Linked DNA regions of Methylomonas sp. 11b. Each later gene encodes a partner of the first gene's protein in a complex. Links are inferred from orthologs where the notes say so. Each region holds a gene or a part of one and is shown in the gene's direction. Other genes may lie near its edges. The genes, in order: accB and accD.

What was found.
Region 2: the proteins of accB (region 1) and accD are in contact, whole or in part, in a solved structure (PDB 8UXZ), measured with the Escherichia coli proteins. The link is inferred for Methylomonas sp. 11b from one-to-one orthologs.

The regions. Positions count from the first base shown.
Region 1 is NZ_KI911557.1:1,503,421-1,520,222, reverse strand. Bases 10,614-13,410 are described here. They hold accB (acetyl-CoA carboxylase biotin carboxyl carrier protein), read left to right. Parts: upstream 10,614-11,691; coding sequence 11,692-12,129; downstream 12,130-13,410. Other genes in these bases: accC (acetyl-CoA carboxylase biotin carboxylase subunit), read left to right, coding at 12,150-13,410; aroQ (type II 3-dehydroquinate dehydratase), read left to right, coding at 11,241-11,702; METH11B_RS0106995 (TlpA family protein disulfide reductase), read left to right, coding at 10,614-11,128. Also shown: METH11B_RS0107045 (methyltransferase), read left to right, coding at 1-358; METH11B_RS0107040 (endonuclease/exonuclease/phosphatase family protein), read left to right, coding at 475-1,182; ribosome biogenesis GTPase YlqF, read right to left, coding at 1,278-2,210; gap (type I glyceraldehyde-3-phosphate dehydrogenase), read left to right, coding at 2,490-3,503; pyk (pyruvate kinase), read left to right, coding at 3,512-4,945; uvrD (DNA helicase II), read right to left, coding at 5,012-7,177; METH11B_RS0107015 (YgaP family membrane protein), read left to right, coding at 7,279-7,512; METH11B_RS0107010 (FxsA family protein), read right to left, coding at 7,576-8,016; divalent-cation tolerance protein CutA, read left to right, coding at 8,089-8,406; METH11B_RS0107000 (protein-disulfide reductase DsbD), read left to right, coding at 8,388-10,604; more of METH11B_RS0106995, read left to right, coding at 10,601-10,613; more of accC, read left to right, coding at 13,411-13,493; prmA (50S ribosomal protein L11 methyltransferase), read left to right, coding at 13,559-14,443; METH11B_RS27685 (zinc-ribbon and DUF3426 domain-containing protein), read left to right, coding at 14,448-15,092; METH11B_RS0106965 (class I SAM-dependent rRNA methyltransferase), read left to right, coding at 15,099-16,295; METH11B_RS0106955 (hypothetical protein), read left to right, coding at 16,475-16,802. UniProt on the Escherichia coli protein: This protein is a component of the acetyl coenzyme A carboxylase complex; first, biotin carboxylase catalyzes the carboxylation of the carrier protein and then the transcarboxylase transfers the carboxyl group to form malonyl-CoA.
Region 2 is NZ_KI911557.1:490,741-498,546, forward strand. Bases 5,035-7,806 are described here. They hold accD (acetyl-CoA carboxylase, carboxyltransferase subunit beta), read left to right. Parts: upstream 5,035-5,835; coding sequence 5,836-6,777; downstream 6,778-7,806. Other genes in these bases: trpA (tryptophan synthase subunit alpha), read left to right, coding at 5,035-5,811; folC (bifunctional tetrahydrofolate synthase/dihydrofolate synthase), read left to right, coding at 6,789-7,806. In the rest of the region: METH11B_RS0102390 (sodium-dependent transporter), read right to left, coding at 1-50; SsrA-binding protein SmpB, read left to right, coding at 151-636; METH11B_RS0102400 (isochorismatase family protein), read left to right, coding at 642-1,208; METH11B_RS0102405 (FAD:protein FMN transferase), read left to right, coding at 1,224-2,249; METH11B_RS0102410 (DUF2231 domain-containing protein), read left to right, coding at 2,302-3,063; METH11B_RS0102415 (phosphoribosylanthranilate isomerase), read left to right, coding at 3,183-3,803; trpB (tryptophan synthase subunit beta), read left to right, coding at 3,809-5,011; more of trpA, read left to right, coding at 5,008-5,034.

The DNA.
Region 1 (16,802 bases):
GGAAAACACGCGTTTGAATCCTGAATTGGCGCCTATCGATTTTCTGCACAGCGATTTATTTGCCGATGTGCCGCACACGCTGTTTGACCTAATTGTTTTTAATTTCAATTATTATCCGTCCGACGGCACCTTCGGGCTGAACGAAGACGGTGGGCGCGATATATTGAAACGGTTTTTCCACCAAGTTAAAGACTACATTAGCGAGCATACGCGGATTTATATTCCCTATTCGGAATTTGTCGGCGAGGAGCACGATCCGAAAAATATCGGCCCGGATTTCGGTTTCTCGGTTACCGTGGAAGAAAGCACCGTTAATCATGCCGGCGCGCATCATATTTATAAAGTCATGAAAGCGTAATTCTTTCGTGACATCTGTAATGTCATTTTCGATGGCACGGGGCCAGCATTTAGCGATAGCGGTTTGCCAGGTGCTTTTAGGAATTCCTTTAACGTCTTTTATCTAATGGTGGAACAATGATTGTCGCTAGCTGGAACATCGAAAAGAACGGGCAGGGCTCGGCAATAGAAAAGCAGGCTTTGGTTTCAGGTTTTATCGACAATATGCTCAAACCTGCGATAGTGGATGTGCTTTTTATTTGCGAGGTGCACGGGGCTCGGGAAGATGCTTATGTCAATTTCCTCGATAAAGTATACAACCAGACCGATTGGCCCAGTTATTGTGTGCAGTGCTTGCACGGTGGGCATAGCAATAGCTATGTTGTGGCGATTCGTCGCAAACCTGGCCTGGACTTTGGCTTTCAGGGGGATTTTCTAGGCCTGAACCGAGGGTTGTTTTCGGTCCACGCACATGCATTCGCTCACTATAACGGTTACCTTCATTTTGGTCACTTCAAGTCCGGTCAAACCGGATTGACAAAGTATCAATTGAAAACAGCCGCAAGTATGCAGGATGCAACCTGGGCGATCACCGGGGATTTGAATTGGGAAATCGGTAACCACGCGAATTTGGACATTCAGGGATCTCATCCACACGATGTCTGGCAGGGGCAAGGTACGCATAAAGCCAATAGCGGATTGGTTAATACCTTAGACTGGGTTTTGGCTAGCAATTTGGTGCGGATTGAGCCGATTCCGCTCGATCCGAGAGTTTATGATATGGATGCGCCCGATCATCGTCCGTTGCTCTTCAATATAACCTCTGCGGACCAAGTTATCTTCTAAAGCACCGGTATCGAAAAATATGCGGCTTGCGGATTCGAGGTGGATAGCTCCCGTTCTCGGCATTAAACATCTTGTGGCCGATTTTTTGAGTGATGCTATGTCGGCGGGGCTAAATGCGGCCCTGCGCCGCGCCGCCTAGCGGCCTGTTTGGCGGCTTTTTGCTCGCGGATGACGGCCAGTTCCAACATTTCCGTTTCTATCATCTCGGGGGTCTCCAGGGTGATTTGGCCCAAGATGCCGGCGCGCAGTTCGTTCATTAATAGCTTGGCGGCTTTGTCCAGTTCGACGATGCCGCCGCTACGCAAACAGCCGCGTTTCGCGCCGATGGCTTCTAGCAGTGCAAGTGGTTCTTCGGGCAAGGGTGTCAAACGATAGCGCTGGCTTAACTGGTCTGGATAGGCTGTACGCAGATATTCCAGTGCATACAGTGCGATGTCGTCGTGTTGGAAAGCCGTATCCTTGATGGCGCCGGTTACCGCTAGTCGGTGGCCACTGTGGCGGTTTTCCACATTGGGCCAGAGTACGCCGGGAGTGTCGGATAGTACGATGTTATTACCCATATTGATGCGTTGCTGCTGCTTGGTGACGGCGGGTTCGTTGCCGGTCTTGGCGATGGTACGCCCGGCCAGCACATTAATAATGGTGGATTTGCCGACGTTAGGGATGCCCATGATCATGGTGCGGATGACCTTGTTGGCGGCGGTTTTCTCCGGCAGCATCTTGGCGCACAAGTCAATAATCTGTTTGATCTTGTCCGGTTGTTGGGTAGTGACGGCCAGGGTTTTGACGGCCTGTTCCCGTTCCAAATAGGCTTGCCATTTTTTAGTCAGTTCAGGATCGGCCAAATCGGTTTTGCTGAGGACGCGGATGGTGGGTTTGTCGCCGCGCAGACTGGCCAGCATGGGGTTTTGGCTGCTGTAAGGAATGCGTGCATCGAGTATTTCAATCAGCAAATCGATGTCGGGCAAGGCGTGCTTGATCTCCTTGCTGGCCTTGTGCATGTGGCCGGGATACCATTGAATCTGCATGGGTTGTGCTGCGGTAAGTGGAAAGTTGACAGCATTGTACCTTTTATTGAGCCGGCGCTATTGATTACTCGTGTGCCTTTAGGGCTTATAGATGCCGGATGGTTAAGCGCCCTTTAACAGGGATAGCGCCCCGCCATGTTTAAAGGCGGGATTTCTGCACGCCGCAGCGCGCCGCGGCGGTAGACGTAGAGGGCCGGTTGTTGCTACAATCCAGTCTATTTTTGGTGCTTTTGGCACATCTCGACGCAAGTCTTTCACACTCATCCCGGAGAAAACTCTATGGCAATTAAAGTTGCAATTAACGGTTATGGTCGTATCGGTCGCAATGTCATGCGCGCTTTGTACGAGTCAGGTCGCACCAACGAGATCCAAGTTGTCGCTATTAACGATTTGGGCGATTCCAAAACCAACGCGCACTTGACCAAATACGATACCGTACATGGTAAATTTCCATTCGATGTGTCTGTCGACGGCGATTACATCGTGATCAACGGCGACAAAATTCGCGTATTTGCCGAAAGAGATCCTGCCAAATTGCCTTGGGCTGAGTTGGGTATTGACGTTGTGCACGAGTGTACCGGTTTCTTTACCAGCAAAGCTAAAGCGTCCGCGCACATCACTGCCGGCGCAAAAAAAGTCATCATTTCTGCTCCTGGCGGCAATGATGTCGATGCAACCATTGTTTACGGTGTTAACCACCAAACCCTGAAAGCATCCGACACCGTTATCTCCAATGCCTCTTGCACCACCAACTGCTTGGCGCCATTAGTCAAGCCTTTGATGGACACCATCGGTGTTGATCACGGTTTGATGACGACCATCCACTCGTATACTAACGACCAAGTGTTGACCGACGTATACCACAGCGACTTGCACCGCGCGCGTTCCGCTACGCAATCCATGATCCCCACCAAAACCGGTGCGGCAGCGGCGGTTGGTTTGGTATTGCCGGAAATGAAAGGCAAACTCGACGGTTTTGCGATGCGTGTACCGACCATCAATGTTTCTGTGGTGGATTTGTGCTTTCAGGCATCACGTAACACTACTAAAGAAGAAATCGACGGCATTTTGCGCGAAGCGGCTGCCGGTCCATTGAAAGGCATTTTGGCGATCAACGACGAGCCATTGGTGTCTATGGACTTCAACCACAACCCACATTCTTCAATCTACGAAGCGGGTCTGACCAAAGTCACCGGCGGCAATTTCGTGAAAGTCCTGTCCTGGTACGACAACGAATGGGGTTTTTCAAACCGTATGCTCGATACCACGGTTGCTTTGTTCAACGCTAAATAAGGGTTTACATGCTGCTACGAAGAACGAAAATCCTGGCTACGCTGGGACCTGCTACGGACAAGCCCGGTGTACTTGAAGAGTTGTTCGAGGCTGGAATCGATGTTGTAAGGCTTAATTTCTCGCACGGTTCGGCGCAGGATCATATTGATCGCGCCAACCGCGTTCGCGAATTAAGCAAGAAAACCGGCCGCAGGGTCGGTATTCTGGCTGATTTGCAAGGTCCCAAAATCCGTATCGAACGCTTCAAAGACAACAAAGTCTGGCTGGAAGAAGGTCAGGATTTTGCCTTGGATATTAATCTGGGCAAACTTGACGGAGATAATACCCAAGTGGGTATCAGCTACGAACCTTTGGCTCGCGAAGTTAAACCCGGTACCCGTTTGTTGCTGGACGATGGCCGGGTAGTCCTGGATGTGGTCGATGTGATCGACAATACCCGCGTCAACACGAAAGTGGTAGTGGGCGGCGATTTGTCCAACAACAAAGGTATCAATTTGTTGGGCGGCGGCTTGTCTGCAGCGGCCTTGACCGATAAGGACAAGGAAGACATCAAAACCATTGCGGTGATTCAAGCCGATTACGTGGCGATCTCCTTCCCGCGCACCGCAGCTGATATGAACGAAGCCCGTGAGCTTTTGCAAGCAGCCGGTTCTTACGCCGGCTTGGTTGCCAAGGTAGAGCGTGCGGAAGCCATGGAAGTTATCGACGAAATCATCTTGGCCTCTGACGCGATCATGGTCGCGCGTGGCGACTTGGGGGTTGAAATCGGCGACGCCAATCTGCCAGCCGCTCAAAAACTGCTGATCAGTCGTTCGCGCGAACTGAACCGGGCCGTGATTACCGCGACACAGATGATGGAATCGATGATCGAGAATCCGATCCCAACCCGTGCGGAAGTATTTGATGTGGCCAACGCTATTGTCGACGGTACCGATGCGATCATGTTGTCCGCGGAAACTGCCTCCGGCAAGCATCCGGTGAAAACCGTGCAAGCCATGGTGCGTATCTGTCTGGAAACGGAAAAGCAACCTAGCGTGACCAAATCCATGCACCGGATGACCGACAAGTTCGAACGGATGGACGAAGCCATTGCGATGTCTGCAATGTATATGGCGAACCATACCAAAATCGCCGGGATAGCGTCTTTGACCGAATCGGGCTCCACGCCGCTATGGATGTCGCGGATTAGCTCGGATATTCCTATCTTTGCCTTCAGCAGCCAGGAACGCACCCTGGGTCGTGTGACCCTTTACAAAGGTGTATTCCCCATTCCGTTTGCCAAAGAGAAGATGGAATCGGTCAGCGTAACCGACAGTCTGATTAAGGCTTTGAAAGTCCGTGGTGTCGTAAAAGCGGGCGATGCGCTGATTCGCACCAAAGGCGATTTGACCGGCGCCAGCGGCGGCACTAACTCCCTGAAAGTTATCATCGTCACCGACTAATTTTTTAGTCGGCTTGCCTTGTTTCGCGGCGTTCGGTTTATCCGGACGCCGCGTCTTCAACCTATTCTAAGCAGCATCCAGTTTGGCATAAGCCAGCATCAGCCATTTGATGCCCGCGTTGCGGAAGTTGATTTGCACCCGTTCCTGTTCGCCTTCGCCTTCCATTTGCAGGACCACGCCTTCGCCGAATTTCTCGTGCCTGACAGGCTGGCCCAGTTTGTAAGTACCCTTGCTGCCCAGGCTTTTGGTTTGCGATGCGCTATTGGTCGCCGGTCTGCTGACGTTGGCGCGTAACCTGATTTCCTGAATTGATTCCTGCGGTAGTTCGCGCAAAAACCGTGAGGCGCGCGGATAGCTGTCTTTGCCGTACAGGCGCCGGGATTCGGCGTGGGTCAGATACAGCTGTTGCATCGCTCGAGTTATGCCGACGTAGCACAGGCGGCGCTCTTCCTGTAACCGGCTGGCGTCGTCCAGCGCTTGCTGAGAAGGGAATAGGCCTTCTTCTAAGCCCACTAGAAATACCAGCTTGAACTCCAAACCCTTGGCCGAATGTAGCGTCATTAACTGCACGCAATCTTCATCGACTTCGCCTTGCATTTCACCGGCTTCCAATGCGGCGTGCGCTAAAAACATGTCCAACTCGCCCATGTTCTCGGCGTTTTCACTATCGTAGTCGAACAAGCGCGCGGCGTTGACCAGTTCCTCCAGGTTTTCTACCCGGGCTTCGCCTTTGTCTTGTTTTTCTTTCTTATAAAGTTCGATCAGGCCGCTGGTCTCGACTACTTGTTTGACGGTTTCATGCAGACTCAGCTCTTTCGTCGTTTCGCCGAGCGCAAGAATCAGGTTTAAAAAGCCGCGCAAAGCATTCGCTGCGCGGGCCGGCAACTGATTTTTCTCCAACATCACCAAGGCTGCTTGCCATAGCGACAGCTGTTGTTCGCGGGCCAGAATCCGCATGTCGTCTAGGGTCTTGGCGCCGATGCCTCGGGTTGGCGTATTCACTACCCGTTCAAAGGAAGGATCGTCGTGTGGATTAGTCGACAAACGCAGATAGGCGAGGGCGTTTTTGATTTCCATGCGCTCGAAAAAGCGTAGGCCGCCGTAAACCCGGTAGGGCGTGGCGGTGGTCATCAAGCGTTCTTCGAATTGCCGCGATTGGGCGTTGGAGCGATACAGAATCGCTGTGTCGCTACGCAAGCCGCCATCCTTAACCCATTGCCGAATTTTCTCGACCACGAAATAGGCTTCGTCTTGCTCGTTAAACGCCGAATATAGAGAAATGGCCTGGCCTTCACCGGCATCGGTCCATAATTCCTTTCCCATCCGGTTGTCGTTGTTGGCGATCAAGGTATTGGCGGCTTTCAGGATATGGCCGCTGGAGCGATAGTTCTGCTCCAGGCGGACGATGCCGTGTTCGGGATAATGCTTTTGGAAATTGAAGATGTTTTCGATTTTGGCACCGCGCCAGCCGTAGATCGATTGATCGTCGTCGCCGACCACGAATAGATTGTTGTTGCCTTCGGTGAGTAAGCGCAGCCAGGCGTATTGAATGGTGTTGGTGTCCTGGAATTCGTCGACATGGACTTGTACGAAGCGCTGCCGATAAAACGCCAATAAATCTTCGTTATCGCGCAGCAATTCGTGAGCTCTGAGCAGTAATTCGGCAAAATCCACCAGGCCGGAGCGTTGGCATACTTCTTCGTACGCCAGATAAACTTGCTTCATCTGCCGGTTATAAAAATCGCCGCTGTCCTGCATGTGCTTGGCGCGGATGCCTTCGTCTTTTTGCGCATTGATAAACCATTGCGCTTGCTTGGGCGGCCATTTGCTGTCGTCCAGATTCAGGTTTTTCATCAGCCGTTTGATGATGCGCAATTGGTCGTCGCTGTCCATTACCTGGAAGGTTTCCGGCAGATTGGCTTGCTTGGCGTGTTGCCGCAGTAAACGGTGAGCCAGGCCGTGGAAAGTGCCTATCCACATGGCGCGGGCTGGAGTCTCCAGTAACTCTTCGATACGGTTGCGCATTTCGTTGGCGGCTTTGTTGGTAAACGTTACCGCCAGGATGTTATAAGGCGAAATCTGGTTGACCTGGATGTGCCAAGCGATGCGATGGACCAGCACCCGGGTTTTGCCGCTACCGGCGCCGGCCAGTACCAGCATGGCTTGCATCGGGGCAGAAACGGCCAGACGTTGATCGTCGTTTAGAGAGGTGATGATAGAAGAGACGTCCATTTTTTATAACTTGCAGATTTTGAAGAGCTGTGTATATTTGCTTGCCTTTAAGGGAAAGCCGTGCGTCGGGACTAATAACTACAACACAGAGAGGATTGGAAATGAGCTTCGATTATAAACGTTTGATCAAATTTGAGCACAACATCGGCGAGAAAGATAAGAAAGTCCGCATGGTTTCAGGGGTGGTACTGCTGAGCGTTTCGCTGTTTACCGCCAGCATATTGATGTTGTTGGTTGGTTTGGCCTTGGTTGCGACCAGTTATTCAGGCTGGTGCCCGGCATATTCGAGTTTGGATAAAAATACCTTGGGTAGCAATACGGCTTCCGAGGGCTAATCAGCCTTAGTTGCTGGCTCCGAATCCGCGATTCCGGCGCGGATTCGGATTCAAGAGACTTTGTTAATCTTGTTTGTTGTATTCGCCTTCGATAATAGTCTGCGAATTGCGTGCTTGTTGAAATACCGGGCCCACCTGGGTTTGCAGCAAATGGTGCTCGATGATGTACTGAGCAATCTTTCTGCGTAAGGTCGGGATTAGGCAAGCGAAGCCGAGCATGTCGGTGAAAAATCCCGGTGTCAATAACAGCGCTCCGCCTACCAGCAAAATGGGGCCTTCGATCATTTCATAAGCCGGAATTTCGCCTTGCGCCAACCCGGACTGGAAGCGCTGCCAGGTGGCGAAGCCTTGACGACGCAGCAGCCAAGCACCCAGTACCGCCGTAAACACCACCAATAGAATAGTGGGGAAGGCGCCGATCAAGCCGCCAACTTGCAATAGCACGTAAATTTCCACAAACGGCACGATCAAAAAAGCGATAAACATAATTTGCATGGTTTTCATGGTCAGCTCGGTTGCGGTAAAAAGCCGCTAATACTAAGAGCATCTTGGTGCAATTTCCAGGATAATATCGCGATGTATCAATTGATTCTTTGTACCTGCCCGGATGTAGAGGTTGCCGACAAGCTTGCCGGCGTTCTCATCAGCCAAAAATTAGCCGCCTGCGTCAATATACTGCCGGGTGTGCGTTCGGTTTATGAGTGGCAGGGCCAAATCGAAACCGCTCAGGAACATTTGCTACTCATCAAAAGTCATCAAGACCGTTATGCGGCGATTGAGGCGACCTTGAAAAGCCTACACCCCTACCAACTCCCGGAAATTATTGCGGTTGCGATAGAACGCGGCTCGCTGGACTATTTGAAATGGATAGACTCATGCCTTGGCATCGACTGATTTTATTATGTTTGTTGGCTGTTTTTTGGCGCACTGCGGCGGCGCTCGATAGTCAGGATTTTTTGCCACCGGAGCAAGCATTTAAGTTAACGGCCACAGCAGGCACCGCCGATAAAGTCGAATTGCACTGGCAGATAGTCGAAGGCTACCACCTGTATCGGGATAAAACCAAGTTTCAATCGCAGACCGAAGCGATTCAACTGGGTCAGGCAGTCATGCCGGATGGACTTGTTGAGCATGATCCGAGTTTGGGCGAAGTGTCGGTCTATCGAAATGCGCTCGACGTGGTGTTGCCGTTGATTAATCCAAACCGTCAAACCCAACTGAAGCTGTTGGTTAAATATCAGGGGTGTGCTGATGCCGGCGTCTGTTATCCCCCGCAAAAAGTGCTGCTGGATGTTGCCTTGCCGTTAGCGCCGCCCGCTGCAAATAGCGGAGCGCTTAATCAATTTGTGAAAGGCTTAAAGGGCTTGACGCCGGGTTTGTTTTCAGAGGAGTTGTTGCCGCCGGAGCAAGCGTTTCAGTTCTTCGCCAGTCTGAAAGATCCAAATACCGTGCAAGCGAGCTGGCAAATAGCCGAAGGTTATTACCTATACAAAGATAAGTTGTCGCTTAAATTGCAGGGTGTTTCGCAGACGCAATTGACGCCTTTGCAGCTTCCGGAAGGGGCCGCCTACCACGATGCGGAATTTGGCCAGGTGCAAATCTACCGCAGTCAGATCAGCATCGACGTACCGCTACTACGCGGAAGCTCGGCGGCCGAAACGATCAAATTGCTGGCAAAGTTTCAAGGTTGTGCCGACCGTGGGGTCTGCTATCCGCCGATGCAAGCCGAAGCGAGTTTGGACTTGCCGGCTGCGGACGCCTTGGCACCAGTCAAGCCGGCTGCGGTAGCCGAGTTGTCGGAGCAGGACAAAATCGTCAATGCTTTGCGACATGATAGTTTAGCGCTGACTTTATTCAGTTTTTTTGGATTCGGTTTGCTGTTGGCCTTTACGCCCTGTGTATTTCCGATGATCCCCATTTTATCCGGGATCATCGTCGGTCACGGCGACCAAATCGGCACCCGTAAGGCATTTTTGTTGTCCTTGAGCTACGTGTTTGCCTCGGCTTTGATGTACACCGTATTTGGTGTGCTGGCAGCCTTGTTCGGCAGCAACCTGCAAGCCACATTTCAAGAGCCTTGGGTGATCGCGGTGTTTTCGGGCTTGTTCGTGCTGTTATCGCTATCAATGTTTGGTTTTTACCATTTGGAGTTGCCCAAGTCCTTGCAATCAGTCTTGCATCACTCTAGCGATAAGCATCGCGACGGCTCTTATCTTGGCGCTGGCATTATGGGGGCGCTATCGTCGCTGATCGTAGGGCCTTGCGTGGCAGCTCCGTTGGCGGCGGCACTGATTTATATCGGTCAGACTGGCGATGTGGTGTTGGGCGGTTCGGCTTTGTTCTTGATGGGGCTTGGCATGGGGGCACCCTTACTGCTGTTGGGAGCGTCTGCCGGCAAGCTGTTGCCAAAAGCCGGGTCTTGGCTGAATTCCACTAAGGCGGTGTTCGGCGTAGCCATGCTGGCCGTGGCGGTGTGGATGCTGTCGCGGATTTTGCCGGCAGCGGTGACGATGTTTTTATGGTCTTTGTTGTTGGTTATTCCGGCTATCTTTCTGGGCGCCATCGATCCTCTGCCGGAATCGGCCTCGGGTTGGCGCAAGCTTTGGAAAGGGCTGGGTATCATCATGCTGGTGTTTGGCGTCTTGCAATTGATCGGCTTGAGTGCTGGAAACAGCAATCCGCTTCAGCCGCTGCAAGGAATGGGCTTTAATGCCCAGGCCCAGCCCGCTGCAGGTCTAAGCTTTCAGCGGGTGGCTTCGGTCGCAGAATTAGAGCAACGCATCCAGCAGGCGTCGGCCAGCGGCAAACCGGTGATGCTGGATTTCTATGCCGACTGGTGTATTTCCTGTAAAGAAATGGAGGCTTATACCTTTACGGATCCACAGGTAAAGCAGCAATTGGCGAACTTCGTGGTGTTGCAGGCCGACGTGACGGCGAATAATGAGGCAGATAAAGCCTTATTAAAACGCTTCGCACTGTTTGGGCCACCTGGCATTATATTTTTCGGCGCCGATGGGCAGGAACGGGCAGGGCAGCGCGTGATTGGCTATCAGGATGCCGCTACTTTTTTAAAAACCTTGCAACAACTATGAATAAGAAAATTATACTTACGGTGGTCGCCATAGCTTTTATTGGTTTAGCGGCGGGTCTGTTTGCCAGACAATATTTTTCTGCTACCGAGACCAGTCAACCGGCGCCGCAACTGAATTTCAGTTTGCCTGATCTGGCGGATCAGCCGCAGTCGGTCTCGCAATGGCAAGGCAAAATTTTAATTATCAATTTTTGGGCAACCTGGTGTCCGCCATGTTTGAAGGAAATTCCCGAGTTCATAAAACTTCAGGACGAGTATAAAGACAAAGGCGTGCAATTTGTCGGCATAGCCATTGAAGAGAAGCAGCCAGTAGAAGATTACCTGAAACGTATCAAGATCAATTATCCGGTATTGATTGGTGGCGAAGGGGCCACGATGTTGGCTCAACAGCTGGGTAATGTAATCAATACTGTGCCGTTCACAGTAATCATTAACCAACAAGGGCAAATTGTGCATCATCAGTTGGGCGAATTGACGCGAGAGAAAGTGTTGGAAGTGATTGGGCCGTTGTTGACGGCAAAATGACTGAAAAATCGGTAAAACGCTGTCTAATGAAGTGAAAAGCGGTTTATCTGGACAAAAACCTACAAATTAGGCAGAATTCCTTTTTGTTTAGTATTTTTGTTCAGCATCGGCAATGGCAAACCTCACTGTTCTCAATGGACCCAATTTAAATCTGTTAGGCATTCGAGAACCAGGGTTATACGGTAATAAAACATTGCAGAGTATCCAGCAGGCAATGGAGCAATTGGCCCAAACCCTTGGGCATCAATTAAGCTTTATGCAAAGCAATGCCGAGCACGAAATTATTGAACACATACATCAAGCTTATCGGCAGGGTGTCGATTTTATCATTATCAATCCTGCCGCATTTACTCATACCAGCGTGGCTATTCGTGATGCCTTGCTGGCAACCAAGATTGCATTCATAGAAGTACATTTATCGAACGTGCATGCCCGTGAGCCTTTCAGGAAGCATTCGTATTTTTCGGATATCGCCGTTGGCGTTATTTGCGGATTGGGGGCGAACGGTTACCAATTGGCTTTGCAAGCCGCTCATCAGATATTACTAGAGAGAACTCAGAACAATGGATATTAGAAAAATAAAAAAACTGATTGATCTTATCGAGGAATCCGATATTGCAGAAATTGAGATTCGTGAGGGCGAAGAATCAGTAAAAATCAGCCGTTATTCGGCGGCTGCGCCCGTGCAATATGCAGCGCCGGTTGCTGCGCCCGTGGCCGCCGCAGCGCCGGTTGTTGCGGCCGCTCCAGTTGAAGAAAAAGTCAGTGGTCATGTGGTTAAGTCGCCCATGGTCGGTACCTTTTACCGTTCGGCGTCGCCCGGTTCTGCGTCGTTTGTCGAGATTGGTCAGTCGGTTAGCAATGGTCAAACCTTGTGCATTATCGAAGCCATGAAAATTTTGAATCAGATCGAAGCGGATAAAAGCGGCAAAATCAAACAAATTCTGGTTGAAAACGGCCATCCGGTCGAATACGGCCAACCTTTGTTCATCATCGAATAACCGACAAAGGGGCTGGACTAATGTTTGAGAAAATTGTTATCGCCAATCGCGGCGAAATTGCTTTGCGTATTTTGCGGGCCTGTCGCGAATTGGGCATCAAAACCGTGGCGGTGTATTCCGAAGCGGACCGCGATTTAAAACACGTAAGATTGGCCGACGAAGCTGTCTGTATTGGGCCTGCCGCGTCCGCCGGCAGCTACTTGAATATCCCGGCAATTATCAGTGCCGCCGAAGTGACAGATGCCGAAGCCATCCATCCCGGTTACGGATTCTTATCCGAAAACGCCGATTTTTCGGAGAAAGTCAGTCAAAGTGGCTTTGTTTTTATCGGTCCGAGGCCTGAAACCATTCGGATGATGGGTGACAAGATCGCCGCAAAAAAAGCCATGCAGGCAGCGGGTATCCCTTGTGTGCCGGGTAACGGCGATCCTTTGGGGGAAGATGATGAAACCAATCTGAAAATGGCGCGGGAAATTGGTTACCCGGTCATTATCAAAGCGGCTGGTGGTGGAGGCGGTCGCGGTATGCGCACTGTGCATACCGAAAGTGCTTTGGTGAATGCGATTGCAATGACCAAGGCTGAAGCCGGTACCGCGTTCGGTAATAGCACCGTCTACATGGAAAAATTTCTGGAAGATCCGCGTCATATCGAATTTCAGGTGTTGGCGGACTCGCACGGCAATGCGATACATTTGGGTGAACGCGATTGCTCAATGCAGCGCCGCCATCAAAAAGTCGTCGAAGAAGCCCCTGCTCCTGGCATTACCGAAGAGCAACGTAAGCAGATGGGTGAGCGTTGCGCGCTGGCTTGTCAGGAAATCGGTTATCTAGGTGCGGGGACTTTCGAGTTTCTCTACGAGAAAGGTCAATTTTATTTCATAGAAATGAACACGCGGGTGCAAGTCGAGCATCCGGTCACCGAGATGATTACCGGTTTCGATATTGTCAAGGAGCAACTTCGGATTGCTGCTGGCGAGCCTTTGTCCATCACGCAAGAGCAGGTGAAGTTTACCGGTCATGCAATCGAATGTCGGCTAAATGCCGAAGATCCGAAAACCTTTATGCCTAGCCCAGGGGTGATCGATCAATTCCATATGCCAGGCGGGCCTGGCATCCGTTGCGAAACGCACATTTATAATGGCTATAAAGTGCCGCCGTATTACGATTCCATGATTGGTAAGTTGATTGCGCACGGCGACGATAGGGCGAGCGCGATCGCCCGGATGAAGACCGCGCTGAGCGAAATGGTGATAGACGGCATCAAAACCAATATCCCATTGCAACAAAGCATCATGGCTGACGCGGCGTTCGCCCAGGGTGGGCAAAATATCCATTATCTGGAAAAGAAATTGGGTATCCATTAATTCGGCTTGGGCGAGGAGATTAATAAAGTGGCGTCTCCTTTCCCAGCTAAAAGCTTTTTATAACTATGGCCTGGCATCAGCTTTCCGTTATCACCGACGAAACCACCGCTCCCGACATATCGGAGTTTTTCAGCGAACTGGGCGCGGTTTCGGTGACTTACAGCGACGCCGATGATGAGCCGGTGTACGAGCCGGCCATCGATCAAACAAAAATCTGGACCCGTACCCGGGTCACCGCCTTGTTCGAGCTCGATACTGATCCGGATATCGTACGCAACTTGCTGTTCAATCAATTCATAGGTCAGCCCTTGCAGGAATGGATAGCTGAGGTTTTGCAGGATCAGGCATGGGAACGGGCGTGGATGGAGCATTTCCAGGCAATGAAGTTTGCCAATCGTTTGTGGATTTGTCCCAGTGGTCAGGAACAGCACGAGCCCGGCACGGTTTGCATGACTTTGGATCCGGGCTTGGCGTTCGGTACTGGAACGCATCCGACTACTGCATTATGTTTGGAGTGGTTGGCCGGTAACGATATTAAAGACAAAGTATTAATCGACTACGGTTGTGGCTCGGGGATTCTTGCCGTGGCCGCGCTGTTATTGGGCGCCAAGCAGGCGCATGCGGTGGATATCGATCCGCAAGCGTTGACCGCCAGTCAATACAACGCCGAAAAAAACCAGGTACAGCAACGAATCGATTATTATCTGCCCGAACAGTTTTCCGCGTTTGCAGCTGATCTGGTACTCGCCAATATTCTCGCTAAACCGCTGATTGAGCTGGCCGCAACTATTGGCGCATTTGTCAGGCCGGGCGGGCAGTTGGTTTTGTCGGGAATTTTGAACGAACAAGCCGAATCTGTAGCAGCAGCTTATCGCGAGCAGGGCTTCGTTGTTGCGCCGCCGGTCAGTCAGGAAGACTGGTGTCGATTGGACGCCTATAAAACTGACTGAATAGATGTATAGCCGATGTCCGCATTGCGCTAAGCAGCACGAAGTTACCGTCGAGCATTTGCGGCAATCGCGTGGGTTGTTGGATTGTAAGGTATGCGGCAATTCTTTCGATGCGTTGCGATTCCTTAGTGAAGATGAGGATGTGGTGCTAGCGGATGAGTCGCCATATCCGGATGATCAAATTTCAGAAAAGCGGCCGCAGACTCCGGCGGTTTGGTTTGTCGCAACCAACTTGGCGTTGCTGTTATTGCTGGCGCAAATCCTGTATTTCGAGGGCTATCGTTTAACTATGCAGCCGCAGTTCAGGGCGGGTTTGGATAAAGTCTGTGCAGCCTTTGCTTGCCGGTTAGCGACGTATAAAAATATTGAGGAATTCAGCGTTTCGCATAGCGATTTGCGGGTTCAGAGCGATAGCAGCTATTTGTTTAGCGCCGTGCTTAGCAATCAGGCACCATTTGCGCAAGTGGCGCCGGATTTGAAGTTGAGTGTGTTGAATTTTAATGGACAGGTTATTGCAGAGCGGGTGTTTCGCACTACAGAGTACCTGTTAAGACCAACGGGACTAGCCCCAGAGCAGACGGTCGAAATCCGTTTGGCTATTGTGGCGCCTGCCGCGTCAATTGGCGGTTACACCTTTACCTTACTTTAGGGCAATATGAGCTACCCGGAACTGTTTCTGAAAAAAAACGAAGACAAACGCCTGCGGCAAGGGCATTTGTGGGTGTTCAGTAACGAGGTTGATAGCCAGCGCAGCCCATTGGAGCATTTTACGGCCGGCGACCTAGTCCTTGTCCACGATTCCGGCGGTAAGGCTTTGGGCATAGCTTATGTCAATCCTCATGCACTCATTTGCGCGCGCTTGTTGACGCGTAAAACCAATATCAAAATCAGTGAAAGTTTTTTTAAAGCGCGCTTGATTCAAGCTTTGGGTTTACGCGAGCGCTTGTTCGATAGACCCTATTATCGCTTGGTGTTTGGCGAAAGCGATGGCCTACCGGGCTTGGTGGTTGACCGCTTCGGCGCTGTGCTTTCCGTGCAAATTACTACTGCGGGAATGGAGCGGTATAAGGATTTGCTGGTCAAGGTTCTACTTGAGCTGCTGGCGCCAACCGCTATTCTGCTGAAAAACGATAATAGTCAGCGCCAGTTGGAAAGTCTGTCCTTGGAACCGGAACTGGCTCACGGTGAATTGCCTGAGCAGTTAATAATCGAAGAAAACGGCCTACGTTTTATAGTCAATGTCGCAGAGGGCCAGAAAACCGGCTGGTTTTACGATCATCGCAACAGCAGGGCGCAGCTTGCGCAAGCTTGTCATGGTTTAAAGGTGTTGGATTTATTCAGTTATGCTGGCGCCTGGGGTATTCCCGCCGCAGTGGCAGGCGCTGCGGAAGTGTGTTGTGTGGATAGTTCAGAGAGCGCGTTGGCTTTAGCCGCGGCTAGTGCCGAGTTGAATCAGGTGCGGGATAAAATGCAATTCGTGCGCAGTGACGTCTTCGAGTTTTTGAAGCAAGCACGTGAACAGCAGCAGCATTACGACGCGATCATACTGGATCCGCCAGCGCTGATTAAACGCAAAAAGGATTTCAAAGCCGGGTATGAAGCCTATCGACGCTTGAATCATTTGGCGCTACAAGTTTTGTCGAATAATGGTATTTTGGTCTCGGCGTCATGTTCGCATCATTTGAGTAGAGATAATCTGCATGAAATTCTGCGCTCTTCGGCGCGCCACATTGATCGACACCTGGTGTTTTTCGGTGCCGGTAGTCAAGGCCCGGATCATCCGATTCATCCCGCCTTGCCGGAGACCGATTATTTGAAAACCTTTTTTTGTGCAGTATCCAGCCGGCTATAGTCAATCATGGTGGATTCCAAGCCCCAATGCGGTTTGTGCGGTCAGCGGGTGTTGATTCCCGGTTTTGAGCTCAATACTTTGCTGGGCGAAAAAAAATTCTGTTGCGAAGGTTGTCGCAGCATTTTTCAACTGCTCAATAGCGAGCAAATAATAATAACGACTCCAGAGGAGAAAGAAACATGAAAGCCTGCGAATCTTGTGCAGACCGCGTCAATATCGGCTGCCATCATAAACAGATGCCGGTAATATCCAGAGCTATCGGTTTGCTGTTTATCTATTTGCCGATTTTGACCTTGCCGTTTGTGATTACCAGTGCTTATTTGACTTATTTCAGTCTGAAATTGGTCGGTGCGGAAAATGTCAAAAAATGGGGAGATTTTTTACCGGCCAGGGCGAGTCACCGGTATGATTTAAAAAATCAGATTACGATGGACGGATCATTCAAATTCAGCATGGCGCAATCGAAATTATTCTGGATTTTGAATTGCACTTGGTATTGTCCGGTGA
Region 2 (7,806 bases), 1.0 Mb from region 1 along the record:
GCGAAACGGGAGGACCATTCGCCGTGGATGGATGGGGTTTTATCGGTCATGTTGGGGAGCCCTTGTGTTTTTATATCGTTATTTAACGGGTGTGTGAGTAAAATATCAAAATTCACGTTTTCAGTCAGTTTAAAAAAACTTCGCTACAGAATGGCAGCCAAAAAATCCAAGAAGGACAACAAAGCCACCGATAACACGATTGCGGTTAATCGCCAGGCTTCCCACGAGTACACCATAGACGAGACTTTCGAAGCCGGTTTGGTATTGGAAGGTTGGGAAGTGAAAAGCTTGCGTGACGGCCGGATTCAGCTGAAAGAGAGCTATGTCGAGATCAGACGCGGCGAGGCTTGGCTGAGTGGGGCGCATGTGTCGGCTTTATTGTCGGCGTCCACCCACGTCAATCCGGACGCGGTACGCAAGAAAAAATTATTGTTACACCGACGTGAATTGAACAAGCTGATCGGCTCGGTGGAACGCAAAGGCTACACCCTGATTCCGCTATCGATGTATTGGATCAAGGGCCGCGCCAAGCTGAAAATCGGTCTGGCGAAAGGTAAAAAATTGCACGACAAGCGCGCAGCTTCCAAAGACAAGGATTGGCAGCGAGACCGAGCGCGCATCATGAAGCACGGCTAATTTCGATGACGATGCATCCCAATTTACTGGACGCTGACAACAGCGTTTTGCTGGTGGTGGACATTCAGGGGCGTTTGTCGACGGCTATGCCGGCTTTAGACCAGCAACAGATGCTCACACACGGTCGGCGCTTGTTGCAGGCCGCCGGGTTGTTAGATGTGCCGGTGTTATTGACCGAACAGTATCCGCAAAGGCTGGGGTCAACGCAAACCGAGATTAGCGAGTGTTTGCCGGGCAATACCCGTACCTTTAGTAAAACCGGTTTTTCTTGTTGCGCCGCGGACGGCTTCAAGCAAGCCCTGACTGATACCGGTCGGAAGCAGGTTGTGGTGATAGGTCAGGAAGCGCATGTGTGCGTGTTGCAAACCGCGCTTGAGTTGTTAAGTGCAAACTATCAAGTTCATGTGTTGGCTGATGCGGTTTGTTCGCGCCAAGTCCAGCACAAAGATTACGCCTTGCAGCGCATGCTGCAGCAAGGTGTCACGTTGAGCTGTCACGAATCGGTGTTGTTCGAATGGTTGCGGGATGCTCGGCATAGCCATTTCAAAACTATTTCAGCGCTTTTGCGTTAATTGCACGGGGGTTTAATGCTACGGAAAGGATGGATCGCGGTAATACTGGGATTGTTGCTGGTACTGGGATGTGCGGAGCCGCTGCCGCCAGTAAAGACTTTTAGCGGTTTCGCGCAAGGTACTACGTATCACATCAGTTATTGGACGCCCCAAGCGCGGGATGATGCGCAAGTCAGCGCTGAAGTTGAAAAAGTTTTCCTGGATTTGGATAAAACCTTATCCAATTACCGACCGGACTCGACAATCGAACAATTTAACGCCAACACGTCGACAAATATTCAGCTGGTCGGCGACGAAATCGTGGCTTTGTTTAAAGTGGCCGACAACGTCAGCAAGCTGAGCCAGGGGTGTTACGATTTGACCATCAAGCCTTTGTTCGAGATGTGGGGTTTCATGGGGGAAGAGTTGACTATCCCAGACGATGCGGCGCTGCAAGCAGCTTTGGCGAATGTCGGCATGGACAAATTGCAGCTGGTCGACGATAGTCATATGTCGAAAAAACTGCCGAATGTACGAGTGGATTTGTCGTCAATCGCCCAGGGTTATAGTGTCGAGAAAATCAGCAACACGCTTGAGGCTTTGGGTATCCAAAACTATCTGGTGGAAATCGGCGGCGAATTAAAAGCGCTGGGTAGCAAACCGGACGGTAAGGCCTGGCGGATTGCGGTGGAAAAACCGCTGCCGGGCGAACAAAAAATGCACAAAGTGGTGACATTACCAAAGGAAACGCCGATGTCGGTGATGACCTCGGGTACTTACCGGCATTATTTCGACGTCAAAGGCAAGCGTTACAGCCACATTCTGGATGCCCGCAACGGCAAGCCGGTAACGCACGATTTAGTTGCTGTCAGTGTGTTTAACGAAAGCCCGACCATAGCCGACGCCTGGTCTACCGCTTTATTGTGCCTGGGGCAGGAAGAAGGGATGAAACTTGCCGATGCTGAGAAATTGCAAGTGATGTTTATCCAGCAACAAGGCACCGAGTTTTTGGAAAGTAAAACCAGGGCCTTGACTATGTCCACCCAAGTGACGATTAACTAGGCTAAGGCCTATCGTGGTAGTATCCGCGCAAAACTGAAGCGGGGGAGATTTTATGTGGGGTCTAAACGATCACTTGACGTTTGCCGTGCATGGTGGCGGCGATAACGGTGGAGGAGTGGCCGGTGGGGTGGAGAGCTTATTGTCCTTCCTAGAAGTGCTGGTGCGGCAATCTCCTTCGGAAAGTCTGGATAGTTTATTGCCGGGCGTTGCTGCGTTACAAAATATTCATCCCTTGCTGGTGCATTTCCCGATTGCGTTGTTGACTATGTTCTTCACTCTGGATTTGATCGGCAGCGTGGCGAAGCGCTCGGAGTGGCGGCAGATAGCCGGCGCATTTCTGTATCTGGGTACCGTGTTTGCCGCGCTTACCGTGGCGGCCGGTTTAGTGGCGGCAGGGAGTGTGGCGCATGGTGGTGATGTTCACGAGATCATGGAGCATCATGAGCATCTGGGTATTTCGGTATTGAGTCTGGCTACTGCGCTGTCGGCGTGGCGTTTGTTTAGCAAAGGGCTGATAGTCGGACCAGCTAACACGCTGTACTTGTTGATGGCGGCGATTTTAGCCGCCTTGTTGGCGTTTGCCGCCGATCTGGGTGGTCTGATGGTTTATAAACATGGCGTCTCGGTGCACGCTGCGGATCAAGTCAATCAAGCGGCGGCGCGCGCTCATGAACACGAAGGTGCTGTTGAGGATAGTTTGCCGGCAACGCATGAAGAAGCCGAAGTCGAAGATTTGAAACCGGAAGATAGTCATCAGGACGAAACGACGCATGGCGTTGCCGGTCATCATCACGACCATCATCATGCCCATTGACGCCCGCCTGAAGAGCCGTCGGACAAAGGCTGACAAGGGTCAGCCTTTTTTTATTGGTCCCGACATGACATATCGGATAGCTGTGTTATCCTACGCCGCCATTTTTTGTGAGGCTTTGGATGCGTACCCGCGTTAAAATTTGCGGCTTTACCCGAGTGGAAGATGCGCTTTGTGCCGCCAATTTGGGCGTGGATGCTATTGGTTTGGTGTTTTATCCGCCCAGTCCAAGAAACGTAAGCATCGAACAAGCCGCAAGCATCAGCAGAGCATTGCCAGCCTTTGTTAACGTGGTAGCCTTGTTCGTCGATGCCGCGCCGGCTTTGATTCGTGAAGTCTTGAATAAAGTAAGGGTGGATTGCCTGCAATTTCATGGCGATGAGCCTGCAGATGGTTGCCGGATTTACGATAAATCGTATATCAAAGCCATTCGCATGCAAGCGGATACGGACGTTCTAGGGTTGCAAAAGCAATACAACGATGCGGCCGGATTACTGTTGGATGCCTATCATCCGGGAATGCAGGGCGGCAGCGGTAGCGGTTTTGACTGGGATTTGATTCCGACGACCCGCAGTTTGCCGATCATTCTCGCGGGCGGATTGACGCCGGAAAATGCCGGGGAAGCGATTAAAGCTGTAAAACCGTATGCAATGGATGTGAGCAGCGGTGTTGAGGCCGGGAAAGGCATCAAGGATGCAGCGAAAATGGCTGCGTTTATAAGAAAAACTAATCAAGCGACTTGAGAACTATGACAGAAAGATACGATATGCCGGATGCCCGGGGCCATTTCGGGCCTTACGGCGGTATTTTTGTGGCGGAAACGCTGATGCCGGCCATTACCGAATTGAACGAAGCCTATCAGCGCTATATGCAGGATCCGGAGTTCCTCGCCGAGTTGGATGCCGATCTCAAGGATTATGTCGGTCGACCGTCGCCGCTGTATCATGCAGAACGCTGGAGTAAGCATTTGGGCGGTGCGCAGATTTATCTGAAGCGCGAAGATCTCAATCATACCGGCGCACACAAAGTTAACAACACGGTCGGTCAAGCCCTGTTGGCTAAGCGCATGGGCAAGACCCGCATCATCGCCGAAACCGGCGCCGGTCAGCATGGCGTTGCCACCGCGACTGTCGCGGCGCGTCTGGGCTTGGAGTGTGTGGTGTACATGGGCGCAGTGGACGTGGCCCGCCAATCCCTGAATGTCTATCGAATGAAGTTGTTGGGCGCCACCGTGGTGCCTGTGCAATCAGGCTCTAAAACCCTCAAAGACGCATTGAACGAAGCTCTGCGCGATTGGGTGACCAATATCGATAATACTTTTTATATTATTGGCACCGTGGCCGGTCCGCATCCCTATCCGGCAATGGTTCGGGATTTTCAGGCTGTGATTGGCCGTGAAGCCCGTCAACAATGCATCGACCAAACCGGCCGCTTGCCCGACGTGCTCTTGGCATGCGTGGGCGGCGGTTCCAATGCCATCGGCTTGTTTTATCCGTTTATCGACGACAAGTCCGTGAAAATGATCGGCGTCGAAGCGGCCGGCGACGGCGTTGAAACCGGTCGTCATTCAGCACCGCTATGTGCCGGCCGTCCTGGCGTATTGCACGGCAACCGGACGTATTTGATGGCTGACGACGATGGCGAAATCATCGAAACCCATTCTATCTCCGCCGGCCTGGATTATCCCGGCGTTGGCCCTGAGCATGCCTGGCTGAAAGATACCGGTCGAGCCCAGTATGTGAACATAACCGACGACGAAGCCATGGCTGGCTTTCATGCCTTAACCCGCATGGAAGGTATTATTCCGGCTCTGGAATCCAGCCATGCCATGGCTTATGCGATGAAACTGGCGCCCACCATGCGCAAGGATCAAATCATTGTTATTAATTTGTCCGGACGCGGCGATAAAGATATGCAAACGATTATGCAACGCGAGGGCATCAGTTTATGAGCCGTTTAGCTAACAAATTTGCCGAATTGAGAGCCTCCGGCCGTAAAGCCTTAATTCCGTTTATTACTGCCGGTGATCCTTATCCGGAATTCACCGTCCCTTTGCTGCACGAAATGGTCGCGGCTGGTGCCGACGTCATTGAATTGGGTGTGCCGTTTTCCGATCCGATGGCCGATGGCCCGGTAATACAACGCGCCAGTGAGCGTGCGTTATCGCACCATGTTGGTTTGCGAAAAGTATTGAGCATGGCCATCGAGTTTCGGAAAACCGATCAGACCACGCCATTGGTGTTGATGGGTTACCTAAACCCGATCGAAATCATGGGTTACGAAGATTTTGCCAATGCTGCGCAACGCGCCGATGTTGACGGTGTGTTGACCGTGGATTTGCCGCCGGAAGAATCCGAGGCTTGCGTCCATATGCTGCGCGAGCGCGGCATAGATCAGATTTTTTTACTGGCGCCTAACACCACTGCTGAACGGATTCAGAAAATGGATGCAGTGGGCAGCGGCTATTTATATTACGTGTCGCTGAAAGGCGTCACCGGTGCCGGGCATTTGGATACCGCCGATGTCGAACAAAAATTACAACTGATTCGCCAGAATACCGCTTTGCCGGTTGGGGTTGGTTTCGGAGTCAAGGATGCCGACACCGCGAAAACTATCGCCGCTATTGCCGACGGTGTCGTGGTGGGTAGCGCGCTGATCAGTAAAATAGAAGCAAATCTCGATGATCCTCAGCAAGCCAAGCATGAGATCATCACCCTGTTGAAATCCATGCGCGAAGCCATGGATGTTTAAGCTTTCAAGCGGAGACTACACCGAATGAGTTGGTTTGAAAAACTGGTCCCCTCTGCCATCAGAACCGAATCCTCGCAGAAGAAAACCACCGTGCCGGAAGGCTTGTGGAATAAATGTCCGCGTTGCGATGCGATTTTGTTCAACGCCGAGCTAGAAAAAAACTTAAGCGTTTGCCCAAAATGCGATCACCATTTACGCATTTCGGCGCGCAAACGGCTGAATATGTTTTTGGATGAAGATGGCCGTCAAGAGATCGGTGCTGGATTAAAGCCCAGCGATCCTTTGAAGTTCAAGGACAGCAAACGCTATAAAGATCGCATCAGTCAGGCGCAAAAACAAAGCAACGAGAACGATGCATTGGTGGTGATGAAAGGTACGCTGAAAGGCGCCGGTATCGTCGCTGCGGCGTTTGATTTTGGTTTCATGGGCGGTTCGATGGGCTCGGTGGTTGGCGAGCGATTCGTGCGCGGCGTGAACGAAAGTTTGCGTTTGGGTGTGCCGTTCATCGTCTTTACTGCCAGCGGCGGTGCCAGAATGCAGGAGTCTTTGTTCTCGCTGTTTCAAATGACCAAAACCAGCGCGGCCTTAACCAAATTAGCCGAAGCCGGAATTCCGTATATTTCCTTCATGACCGATCCAACTATGGGCGGTGTTTCCGCCAGTCTGGCGATGTTGGGCGACATAAACGTAGCCGAACCGGACGCCTTAATCGGTTTTGCTGGTCCGCGAGTCATCGAGCAAACGGTTCGTGAAAAGTTGCCGGAAGGTTTCCAGCGCAGCGAATTTCTCCAGGAACACGGAGCCATAGACATGATCGTTGATCGCCGCGAGATGCGCGATAAAATAGCCAGTATTCTGGCTATTATGTGCGCCGGTAGCAGCAGCGCGGACGTGGTCGACGTTATTCCTTACAGTGAGCCATTAAGCAATCAGGGTGAGAGCGATAATCCGCAGCCTCAGGAATAAATACGGTCGAAATGACACGTTTTGATTCGCTGCAAGCCTGGTTGGACTGGCAGGAAAAATTACATCCTCGGCCTATCGATTTGGGATTGGGACGGGTTGCCGGCGTATATCGGCAGCTTAACCCCGAGCAGAAAAAGCCGCTGACTATTACAGTTGCCGGCACCAACGGCAAGGGTTCCTGCGTGGCATTTCTGGAAGCGATATATCGCGCCGGGGGCTATAGAGTGGGTGCTTACACATCGCCGCATATTTTGCGTTATAACGAACGCATTCGTATTGATGGCGAGCCCGTTGCCGATGCGATGATTTGCGACGCTTTTGCCCGTATAGATGCGGCACGCGGCGAGACCAGTTTGAGCTATTTCGAGTTTGGCACATTGGCGGCGTTGAGTATTTTCGCCGACGCGGGTCTGGATATTCAGTTGCTGGAAGTCGGTTTGGGCGGCAGGCTCGATGCGGTGAATATTGTTGATCCCGATGCGGCGATTGTGACGACGATAGCACTCGATCATGTCGATTGGCTGGGCCATACTGAAGAAGCCATCGGCCGGGAAAAAGCCGGCATCTTTAGGCCGGGTGTAGCGGCTATAATTGGCGATCAACAAGGGCCTCGCTCGGTAGTCGAAGTCGCTCAGCAAGTGGGGGCCACCGTACTGCAAATGGGCAACGCATTCACGTATCAAAAACGGTCGGACGACTGGCAATGGCGGTCTGCTGATACGCAAATCAGTCGCTTGCCACCGCCGGCCTTTAAGGGTGAGCACCAATATCGAAATGCTTCGTCGGCGATAATGGCGATAAAAACCCTACAGCCTCTACTAGCGATCAGTGACGATGCAATTCGGCAAGGCTTGCAAAGTGCCCAGCTATCCGGGCGTTTTCAATTGATTGCCGGCTCGCCGCGAATCTTGCTTGACGTGGGGCATAACCCGCAAGCTGTGCAAACACTAATCGACTATTTGCACGAATACTTCCCGGAAGTCAGAATACACGCAGTTTTTGCGATGATGCGGGATAAAGATATTGCCG